3 regions of the Streptomyces sp. NPDC007875 genome follow, and region 1 is predicted to be linked to each of the others. Evidence: riboswitches for the same ligand, from Rfam matches in the RefSeq annotation. Region 1 holds a riboswitch; each other region holds the start of a gene.
The links. Region 1 has a riboswitch for S-adenosylmethionine ahead of ACFYOY_RS32350 (glutathione S-transferase C-terminal domain-containing protein). Riboswitches for the same ligand answer to the same signal wherever they lie in the genome.
Positions count from the first base shown of each region.

Region 2: it holds a riboswitch for S-adenosylmethionine, as region 1 does, so the genes downstream of both, ACFYOY_RS11040 (aminotransferase class V-fold PLP-dependent enzyme) here and ACFYOY_RS32350 (glutathione S-transferase C-terminal domain-containing protein) in region 1, are expected to answer to the same signal.
Region 3: it holds a riboswitch for S-adenosylmethionine, as region 1 does, so the genes downstream of both, thrC (threonine synthase) here and ACFYOY_RS32350 (glutathione S-transferase C-terminal domain-containing protein) in region 1, are expected to answer to the same signal.

Region 1 covers NZ_JBIADZ010000019.1:70,076-73,481, reverse strand. The annotation lists gene ACFYOY_RS32355 (PP2C family protein-serine/threonine phosphatase) at 1-846, shown strand, start outside; SAM riboswitch class IV at 932-1,078, shown strand; gene ACFYOY_RS32350 (glutathione S-transferase C-terminal domain-containing protein) at 1,409-2,254, shown strand; gene ACFYOY_RS32345 (Mut7-C RNAse domain-containing protein) at 2,295-3,038, opposite strand; gene ACFYOY_RS32340 (ribonuclease BN) at 3,182-3,406, opposite strand, start outside.
Region 2 covers NZ_JBIADZ010000004.1:374,239-377,644, forward strand. The annotation lists gene ACFYOY_RS11030 (rhomboid family intramembrane serine protease) at 1-60, shown strand, start outside; gene ACFYOY_RS11035 (Lrp/AsnC family transcriptional regulator) at 57-338, shown strand; gene ACFYOY_RS11040 (aminotransferase class V-fold PLP-dependent enzyme) at 460-1,869, opposite strand; SAM riboswitch class IV at 2,074-2,192, opposite strand; gene trpD (anthranilate phosphoribosyltransferase) at 2,288-3,361, opposite strand.
Region 3 covers NZ_JBIADZ010000006.1:362,911-366,316, forward strand. The annotation lists gene ACFYOY_RS16130 (trehalose-6-phosphate synthase) at 1-694, opposite strand, end outside; gene ACFYOY_RS16135 (glucosyl-3-phosphoglycerate synthase) at 840-1,787, opposite strand; SAM riboswitch class I at 1,980-2,121, shown strand; gene thrC (threonine synthase) at 2,140-3,406, shown strand, end outside.

The sequences.
Region 1 (3,406 bases):
GTGGCGCTCGCGAGCGTGGCGACCAGCGCGGTGCGGGTGCGCCGGGACCGGGAGCTGGCCCATATCCGCCGGATCGCCGAGGTGTCCCAGAACGTGGTGCTGCGGCCGCTGCCCGCCCGGATCGGTGCCGTGAACACCGCCAGCGTCTATATGGCGGCCGAGCGCGGAGCGCAGATCGGCGGGGACCTCTACGAGGCGATGTGCACCCGCTACGGAGTGCGGCTGATCGTCGGCGATGTGCGGGGAAAGGGGCTGGCCGCCGTGCGGTCCGCCGCGGCCGTGGTGGGCGCCTTCCGGGAGGCGGTGCACTACGAGCAGGACCTGGCCGAGGTGATGCACCGCTGTGCGGCCGCGCTGGCGCGCGAGTACGAACTGCTGGACCGCTCCCAGCTCCAGGACCCGCAGGAGCTGGAGGAGCAGTTCGTCACCGTCCTCCTCGCCCAGGTGTCGGACGAGTCGCTGGTCGAGCTGATCAACCGCGGCCATCCGCCGCCGCTGGTGATGCGCGAGCGCAAGGTGCGCTCCCTGGACCCGGCGCGCCCGCTGCCGCCGCTCGGCCTGGAGGAGTTCCTCAGCCCTCCCCCGATCCGCGTCGAGACCTTTCCGTTCCTGCCCGGTGACCGGCTGTTGCTGCACACCGACGGCGTGGTCGAGGCCCGCAACCACTACAACGAGTTCTTTCCGCTGCACCGGACCATGGAGACGCTGGACGGCGCCACCCCGGGCGAGTATCTGGACCGGCTGCGTCACGCCCTGGTCCGGCATGCCGAGGGACGACTGGCGGACGACGCGGCCATGGTCCTCATCGAGCGGGCCATCGGCGGCGCGCGGCGGCCGTTCCTCTGAGCGGCATCCACCGTGCCGTCGGCCCGCGTTGGCCACTTCGGCATGGGTTGACGCCCTCGCGGAGCGCGACGACACTGTCAGGGACGGTCACGATTGTCAGCGCCCACCGTGCGGAATCCCCGCTCGGGTGGGTCATCGGCCCCGGCTCGCTGACAGGCAACCCTTGTCCCGCGACGGGGTGCCCCCGGGTGACGACCAGGTTCCGTCGGCGTGGACGGGACAAGCGCGGTCTCGCTGCCTCGCGAGCCCCCGATGATGGGATCGGTGAGATGCCCAGGACCGACAGCGACGGGGGCGGCGCCCGTCGGCGTCCCCGGCCGTGGTCCCCGCTCCGCCGTCTCCACCTCCTGACCAGACGTCTGCACATCGACCTGCTGCGCATCTGCAGCGCCGCCAGTCCAGCCGTCTGAATCGACGCGGTCACCGAGCGCGGCCCAGCGTGCCGGGGTCGGGTGTGTCCCGGCACCGTCCCGGCGAACGCCCCGCGCGGGCTTCCCTTCCGTTGCGCCATCGGCGCCGCCCAGACCGGCGGGCCGGGGCTCCGTCCTTGCCTTGGAGAGCCATGTCCGAGACGTTTCCGGTCAGTTCAGGTCCTGCCGCTCTTCTCGACCCCGACCCCTGCTCACCCCGCCCCCGGATCGCCTCGCCGGCCGCGCCGCACCGGTTCCGCAGCCGCATCGGCGTCGACCTCGCCGGTGGCTTCTATCCGGTGCCGCATCGCTATCGGCTCTATCTCTCCGCGAGCTGTCCGCTCTCGCTGCGCGTCTCCATCACCCTCGAACTGCTCGGGCTGCGGGACACCGTCGCCACCGCCCTCGTCGGCCTCCCGGACGACACTCCCGAGGCGTTCGCCGCGCTGCGCGGGGCCTACGAGGCCACCTGGCACCGCTACGGCGGACCGGTGGACGCGCCCGCGCTGTGTGACGGCTGGACCGGACGTGTCGTCAGCAATCACACGCCCGACATCCTGCGCGACCTCGCCGGCCATCTGAGCGACCACGGCGGAACCGGACGTCCCCGGCTGCGCCCGGCGCCCCGCGCCGCGGACATCGACGCCCTCCGGGAACTCCTCGACGACGACATCACCCACGCCGCACGGCAGGCCGGGACGGCGCACGAGGCGCAGTGCCGGGAGGCGGCGCTGGAGCGGCTGCTGACCGCCCTCGGCCGGCTCGACCGCAGGCTGGCGGCCGCGCCGTACGCGCTGGGCGACGAGCTGACCGCCGCCGATGTGGACCTGTGGGTGGCCCTCGTCCAGCTCGACACCGAGCACCGGCTCCGCCTGGACGCCGACGCGGCCCAGCGGGTCTCCCGCCATGGGCAGCTACGCGCCTATGTGCGGCGGCTGCACGCCCATCCGGCCTTCCACACCACGATTCCGGAGGCCCTCCAGGACGACGTGTCCTGAGCTCGGGTCCAGGACCAGGCGCCCTGTCCGGCGGCTCGGCTCAGGACAGGGCGGCTGGGGCGTCGCCGAACTCGCCCATCGCCCCGGCCACGATGGCCTCCAGCCGGGCGTGGTGGGCGCCGCGCCAGTAGACCCGCTCGCAGACCGTGCAGCGGGCGAAGACCTCGTACGTGCGCCGGGTGCCGTGCTGGAGCAGCTCCCGGACCGACTCCTTGTCGGCGTCCTCCAGCGGGCCGTTGCACGCGGTGCAGCGGGTCCAGGGCGCCAGGCTCGGGGTGAACCGGCCGAGGACATCCCGCAGTTGCTCATCGGGGCGGTCGCTGTAGACATACGCCCCGGCCCACAGCTCACGGCGGCGCAGCAGTCCCCGGTCGCGGGAGAGCAGCACCCGGCGCTGGGCGGCGGAGCGTGCGGCCAGCTCGGGGTCGCCGATGTCCTCGCTCTCGTACGCGGCGTCCACGCCCAGCAACCGCAGCCGGCGCGCGAGCGTGCCCAGGTGCACATCGAGCAGAAAGCGCAGCGGCGCGCCCGGCACCCGCTGGGGGCGGACGACCGGATGGACCTCCACGGTCTCCCCCGCGCTCGGCACATGCGAGACGGCGGTCTCCTCGCCGTTCACCACCAGTCGGCCGACCTCGGTGAGCGGGACCCCGAGCGACTCGACGACATGGCCGAGGGTGGAGGCGCCGTCGGTGACCACGGCCGTCCAGGGGCGGCGCCGCTCCGGGACGGCGAAGAACCGCAGTTCAGGGGCGAGGCTGAGGTGGATCTCGGGTCCGTTCACACCGCCAGCATGCCAGCCGAGCCCGGCCTGGGGCGACGGCGTTTCGGGTCCGGCCCCGGGCCTGACGATCATGGAAGCGGCCGCCGGCGGGAACGCGTCGCATCATGGTCGCGGCCGCGCCCGCATGACCGTCGGCCGGTGTGTCAGTCCGCCGGTGGGGCCGCCTTGGCCCGGTCGCGCCGCCGCTTGCGGCGCCAGGCCACCATCCGCAGATACTCCTCGTACAGCACCCGGCCCAGCAGCGCGCCGCCGAAGACCACGTATCCGACGCCGACCAGCCAGGACTGGACGACCAGGACGGTGCCGACCGGACCGTAGGAGACGGCGTTGGAGGCGATCAGCGGGGAGAACACCAGCTGGGAGAAGAC
Region 2 (3,406 bases), on a different contig from region 1:
GGGAGGACGACTAGAGTGGGCGGCGCAGCCAGGGCCAGTGAGGGAGAAAGCCAGCCGTGATCACTTCGATCGTGCTCATCAAGACCAGCGTGGACCGGATTCCGGAGACCGCCGAGAAGATCGCCGCGCTGGAGAACGTGAGCGAGGTCTACTCGGTCACCGGCGCGCACGATCTGATCGCGATGGTGCGGGTGGCCCGGCACGACGACCTCGCGGACATCATCACGGGGCAGATCAGCAAGCTGCCGGGGGTGGCCTCGACCGAGACGCACATCGCCTTCCGGACGTACTCGCAGCACGACCTCGAGGCGGCGTTCGCGATCGGTCTGGACGGCTAGCGCCACACCCCCGGCCCCGCGGCCCCGGCACCCCCCGGGGCCCAGGGCTCCCTCAGCCCTCCGACCCCCGGAGCCCAGCGGCTCGCTCCCTCAGCCCCCGGCGTCCCCGGGGCACAGGGGCTCAGCCGCGGTCCGGGACGCAGCGGCCGTCCTCGGTGCGGTAGCTCCACCGGGCCCCCTCACGCACCAGCTCCTTCACGGCGCCGACGAACCGCTCGACATGCTCGTCCGGGGTGCCCGCCCCGAAGCTGACCCGGATCGCGTTCAGCGAGCGCTCCCCCGGCGCGGCCTCCGGCGCACCGCATTCGCCCGGCTCGTCGGGCTCGCTGTCCAGCAGGGTGCGGACCAGCGGATGCGCGCAGAAGAGCCCGTCGCGTACGCCGATGCCGTACTCCGCGGAGAGCGCCGCCGCGAAGTGGGAGCTGTTCCAGCCCTCCACCACGAACGACAGCACTGCGACCCGGGGGGCGTCGTCGCCGAACAGCGAGAGCACCCGCACCTCGGGCACCTCGGCCAGCCCCGTCCGCACCTTCTCGATCAGCTCCCGCTCACGGGCGACCAGGCCCTCGAAACCGGCCTCGGACAGCGCCCTGCACGCCGACGCGATCGCGTAGACGCCGATGACGTTCGGCGAGCCCGCCTCGTGCCGGGCGGCGGTGGTGTGCCACTCGACGTCGAGACCGCCGTCGTCCCTGCGCGTCACCTTACGGCTGGCGCCACCACCCGCCAGATACGGCCGGGCCTCCCGCAGCCAGTCCGCCCGACCGGCCAGCACACCGGCGCCGAAGGGCGCGTACAGCTTGTGCCCGGAGAAGGCCACCCAGTCGACGTCGGCCTCCGCGATGTCCACCGGGTGGTGCGGGGCCAGCTGCGCGGCGTCCAGGACGATACGGGCGCCGTGTGCGTGCGCGGCCGCGGCCAGCTCCCGCACCGGCCACAGCTCACCGGTCACATTGGACGCGCCGGTCACACAGACCAGCGCCGGGCCCTCGGCGCGCCCGGCGAGCGCCTTCTCCAGCGTCTCCACTGCCTGCCGCGGGGAGCGCGGGGCGCTGAGGTAGCGGACGGTGACGTCCTTCCGCTGCTCCCAGGGCAGCAGCGAGGCGTGGTGCTCGGTCTCGAAGACGAAGACCTCGGTGCCCCGCGGCGCCACGGCGGCCAGGAGGTTGAGCGAATCGGTGGTGGAGCGGGTGAAGACGACCTGGTCGTCCTCGCGGCAGCCGAGGAAGGCGGCGACGTCCTTACGGCTGTTCTCGAAGAGGTCGGTGGACAGCTGCGAGAGGTAGCCCGCCCCGCGGTGCACGCTGCCGTAGTACGGGGCGTACGCGGCGATGTCGTCCCAGACCCGCCGCAGCGCGGGGGCGCTGGCGGCGTAGTCGAGCGCCGCGTAGGTCACCTCGCCCCCGGTGACCAGGGGCACCAGGACATCGCTGCCCAGCACGGGCAGCGGCCCACGGGCGGCGACGGAGGAATCGGCGGAGGCGGCGGAATCGGCAGAGACGGAGGCGGCGGCAGAAGGGCGCGCGGACATGGCGAAGTCTCCCGGGAGGATCAAAGGCGTGAGAATGCGTGACGCGCACAAAGACGGCGGTGAGCCGACCGTCAGGGCGCGGAAAGTCGCTCGACGCACGGCCATACCGCGCGGAGCACAAGAGGGGAAACGGGCCGCTCGGCCCTAGCGCATTCGCTGCATCACGGAAGAACTCCCTCGACCACCAGGACCCCTAGTGCGAGGGGTCCGCGCTTGCCGCCGGCCTCGCTGCCAGGCGGCCTGGTCATCACCCGGGGCACCCCGCCACGGACGGAGGGTTGCCGGACAGCGGGCCGGGGCCGTAGTCGCTGTCACTCGTGACCTGGTCAGGAGTATGCCATGCCGGACGGCGGCGCCCATGCCCTGTCCGCATCCCGGACAGGGCACGGACAGAACATGGGCGCCGTAAGGGCAACGCCTATGCGTGAGTGGCCCGTACCCACCGCTCCAGGACGTCGCGCGCCGCGCCCGAGTCGATCGACTCGGCGGCCCGCGCGACACCCGCCGCGATCCGCTCCGCCAGGGGCTTGTCCCCCGGCTCCGGCTCGAGCGCCACCAGCGCCGCCGCCGAGTTCAGCAGTACCGCGTCCCGGACCGGGCCCTGCTCGCCCGCCAGCAGCCGCCGCGCCACATCGGCGTTGTACGAGGCGTCCGCGCCGCGCAGGGCCTCCACGGGGGCCCGCTCGATGCCCACGTCGCGGGGGTCGAGGGTCTCCTGGCGCACGGCGCCGCCCCGGACCTCCCACACCTGGGAGGTCGTGGTCACGGTGAGCTCGTCCAGCCCGTCGTCGCCGCGGACGACCAGCGCGGAGGAGCCCCGCTCGGCCAGCACCCCGGCGATGATGGGCGCCATCCGGGCGTCGGCGACGCCGGTCGCCTGGCACTTCACCCGCGCCGGGTTGGTCAGCGGGCCGAGCAGGTTGAACGGAGTGGCGACGCCCAGCTCGCGGCGGGCCGAGGCGACATGCCGCAGCGACGGGTGGAACTTCACCGCGAAGCAGAAGGTGATCCCCGCCTCCTCCGCGACCTCCACCACCCGCTCCGGGGTGATGTCCAGGTTGACGCCGAGCTTCTCCAGCACGTCGGAGGCGCCGCTGGCGGAGGACGAGGCGCGGTTGCCGTGCTTGACGACCCGCGCGCCGGTACCGGCGACGACCAGCGCGGACATGGTGGAGATATTGACGGTCTTGGCGCGGTCGCCGCCGGTGCCGACGATGTCCACCGTCTCCCCGGGCACCTCGATCACCTTGGCGTGCTCGTACATGGCCCGCACCAGACCGGCCACTTCGGAGACCGTCTCGCCCTTGGAGCGCAGCGCGATCGCGAAACCGGCGATCTGGGCGTCGGTGGCCTCGCCCCGCATGATCCGGTCCATGGCCCAGGCGGTGTCGTCGGCATCGAGGTCCCGGCCGGCGATCAGCGAGGTCAGTACGTCCGGCCAGGTGCGGGCCGTCGCGGTGCTGTCGCCTCCGGCGGGGGTCACAACGTCCATGGTCCGCTCCTGGATCCGTGGGGGTGGGCAGGGAAGGGGCCGCGC
Region 3 (3,406 bases), on a different contig from region 1:
CGCCCAGCACGGCCGCGCAGCAGTCGGCGAAGGCATCGGCCCAGCGCTCGGTGAGGAACGCGGCGCGGTCGCCGCCGAGGATGCCGCGCAGCACACCCGCCGCGACGTCGTCCGGCAGCAGCCGGTAGTAGTCCGGCGGGGCCCAGGGGGTGTGCGAGAAGTGACCGATCCGCAGATCGGGGCGCCGCTCGCGGAGCATCGCGGGCACCAGCGCCAGGTGGTAGTCCTGCACCAGGACGACGGCCTCGTCCACCGCCTCCTCGGCGAGTGCGTCCGCGAAGGCCGCGTTATACGTCTCGTAGGCCGCCCACTGGTCGGCGAACTCCGCGTCGAAGACCGGCTCGACCGGGGTCTGGTAGAGCAGATGGTGGATGAACCACAGCACCGAATTGGCGATGCCGTTGTACGCGGCGGCGAAGACATCCGGTGCGATGTCGAGCATCCGCACCTGCTGGCCGCCGGTGTCACCGGGGTTCAGATGGCTCTCCCCGGCGCGCCGGGCCGCCTCGCGATCACCCTCCCCGAGCGCCGCGCACACCCACACCGCGTTCGCGTCGGTTCCGATGGCGCTGAGGCCGGAGACCAGCCCGCCACCGCCGCGCCGGGCGGTGAGCGAGCCGTCCTCGCCCAGGGTGTACGAGACCGGGCCGCGGTTGGACGCGACCAGGATCGGAGCGGTGCGCGGAACTGCCATATCGCGAGCCTAGCCAGCCACGACCCCGCGCAAACGTACGTACGGTTTCTTGCCCCGTAGGCGGTATGGGGCGGCCTGTTTCCGCCCGTAGGGGCTATCGCGTGATGCCCCCACCGGGGCGGTCACGCCGCGCCGCGTGTACGCATCACGCCGCGCGCCGCTCCGCGTACTCCGGTATCTCGATCATCGGCGGCCGCTCCTCGGTGTCCACGTCCGTGGTGCGCGGCTCGAAGCCGTTGTCGCCCCGGTCGAACTGGGTCAGCCGCGGCCGCACCAAATGGCCCCGGGCCAGCCGCAGCTGTGCGGTGCGGTAGATCGCGGCGGCCATCCGGCCGAGCGCCAGCCCGTCCTGGTGGCGGTGTTTGCGCACCCCGATGTCCACCTGGCCGAGTGCGTCGAGACCCACCGTGTGCAGCGCGTCGACCAGCAGCCCCAGCTCGACCCCGTAGCCGACCGGGAAGGGCAGCCGCTCCAGCAGCGTGCGGCGTGCCGCGTACTCACCGCCCAGCGGCTGGACGAATCCGGCCAGCTGGGGCCAGTGCAGATTCAGCAGCGGGCGGGCGACCAGCTCGGTGACCCGGCCGCCCTGGCCCGCCACCTCGCCGAGCGGGCGGTCGTACATGCCCTTCACCAGCTGCAGCGTGGGGTCGGTCAGCAGCGGACCGACGATCCCCGAGACAAAGCGCGGATCGAATTCCCGCAGGTCGGCGTCGATGAAGCAGATGATGTCGCCGCTCGTGGCCAGCAGGGACCGCCACAGCACCTCGCCCTTGCCGGGCAGCGCGGGCAGCCGGGGCAGCAGCGAGTCGCGGGGGACGACGGTGGCGCCCGCCGCCGCGGCGACCTCGGCGGTGCGGTCCGTCGAGCCGGAGTCCAGCACCACCAGCTCGTCCACCAGCGGCGCCGCCTCGCTCATCAGCTCCCGGCGGATCGTCGCGGCGATCTCGCCGACCGTGGCCTCCTCGTTCAGGGCGGGCAGGACCACGCTCAGGGTCGTCGCCGAGCCCCGCTTCGCGTCCAGCAGGCGGTCCAGCGGCCGGTCGTCGGCCGACCAGGAGCGGTGCTTCAGCCAGCGCTCCACCTCATCCAGCACCTGTGTCTCTCCCTGCCGTGGTCGCTGTGATCCATCTCGCGCTTCGGACGGCTAGCTCAACCATCCGGGCCTTCGGTTACAGTCTTGAACAACGCACATGGCCGTCGTATGTCGGGGTCGACCTCGGTGTTTACCGAGGAAGCCCGTGATGATGCCGTGCTCACAAACGCCCGGGTCCGCCCGGTGCCATACCGCTCATCCAGAGGGGCAGAGGGAACGGCCCGTTGAAGCCCCGGCAACCCTCCAGCTGATCTCGCATTCCGCAGCGAGGCTCCCAGCTCGGGAAGGTGCCAATTCCGTCTCGTGGCGAAATGCGTCGCGAGGAAGATGAGGAGAAAGGGCCTCGCCATCCATGGCTGTGCAGTCAGTAGAAAGCTCAACCACTTCCTCCGCCTCCGACCCCTCCGGTGCCTTCGGTCCCGCCATCGCATTGTCCTGCCGGGAGTGCGGTGAGCGGTTCGATCTGGGCCCGATCTTCGCGTGTGAGGTCTGTTTCGGGCCGCTCGAGGTCGCGTACGAGCTGCCGGCCGGCGACCCGGAGGAGCTGCGCCGGCGGATCGAGGCCGGTCCGAACAGCATCTGGCGCTATGCCCCGCTGCTGCCCGTCCCCGCGGACGTGGCGGACCTGCCCAGCCTGCACCCCGGTTTCACCCAGCTGGTGAAGGCCGACAACCTCGCCCGTGAGCTCGGCGTCACCGGTGAGCTGCACATCAAGGACGACTCCGGCAACCCCACCCACTCCTTCAAGGACCGGGTCGTCGCCATCGCCGTCCAGGCCGCCCGCACCTTCGGCTTCACCACCCTCTCCTGCTCCTCCACCGGCAACCTCGCCGGCGCGGTCGGCGCCGCGGCCGCCCGTGCGGGCTTCCGCTCCTGCGTCTTCATCCCGCACGACCTGGAGGCGGGCAAGGTCGTCATGGCCGCGGTCTACGGCGGTGAGCTGGTCGGCATCGAGGGCACCTACGACGACGTCAACCGCTTCTGCAGCGAGCTGATCGGCGACCCGGTGGGCGAGGGCTGGGGCTTCGTCAACGTCAATCTGCGGCCGTACTACGGCGAGGGCTCCAAGACCCTGGCGTACGAGATCTGCGAGCAGCTGGGCTGGCGGCTGCCGGACCAGATCGTCATCCCGATCGCCTCCGGCTCCCAGCTCACCAAGATCGACAAGGGGCTGAAGGAGCTGATCGCGATCGGTCTGGTCGAGGACAAGCCCTACAAGATCTTCGGCGCCCAGGCCGAGGGCTGCTCCCCGGTCTCCGCCGCCTTCAAGGCCGGCCATGACGTCGTCCGGCCGCAGAAGCCGCAGACCATCGCCAAGTCGCTGGCCATCGGCAACCCCGCGGACGGCCCGTACGTCCTGGACATCGCCCGCCGTACGGGCGGCGCGGTGGAGGACGTGAACGACGAGCAGATCGTCGACGCGATCAAGCTGCTCGCCCGCACCGAGGGGATCTTCGCGGAGACCGCGGGCGGGGTGACCGTCGGCGTGACCAAGAAGCTGATCGAGGACGGTCTGCTCGACCCGTCCCTGACGACCGTCGTGCTCAACACCGGCGACGGCCTCAAGACCCTCGACGCGGTGGCCCCCACCACCGGTCCCTCTGCCATCATCCGCCCCA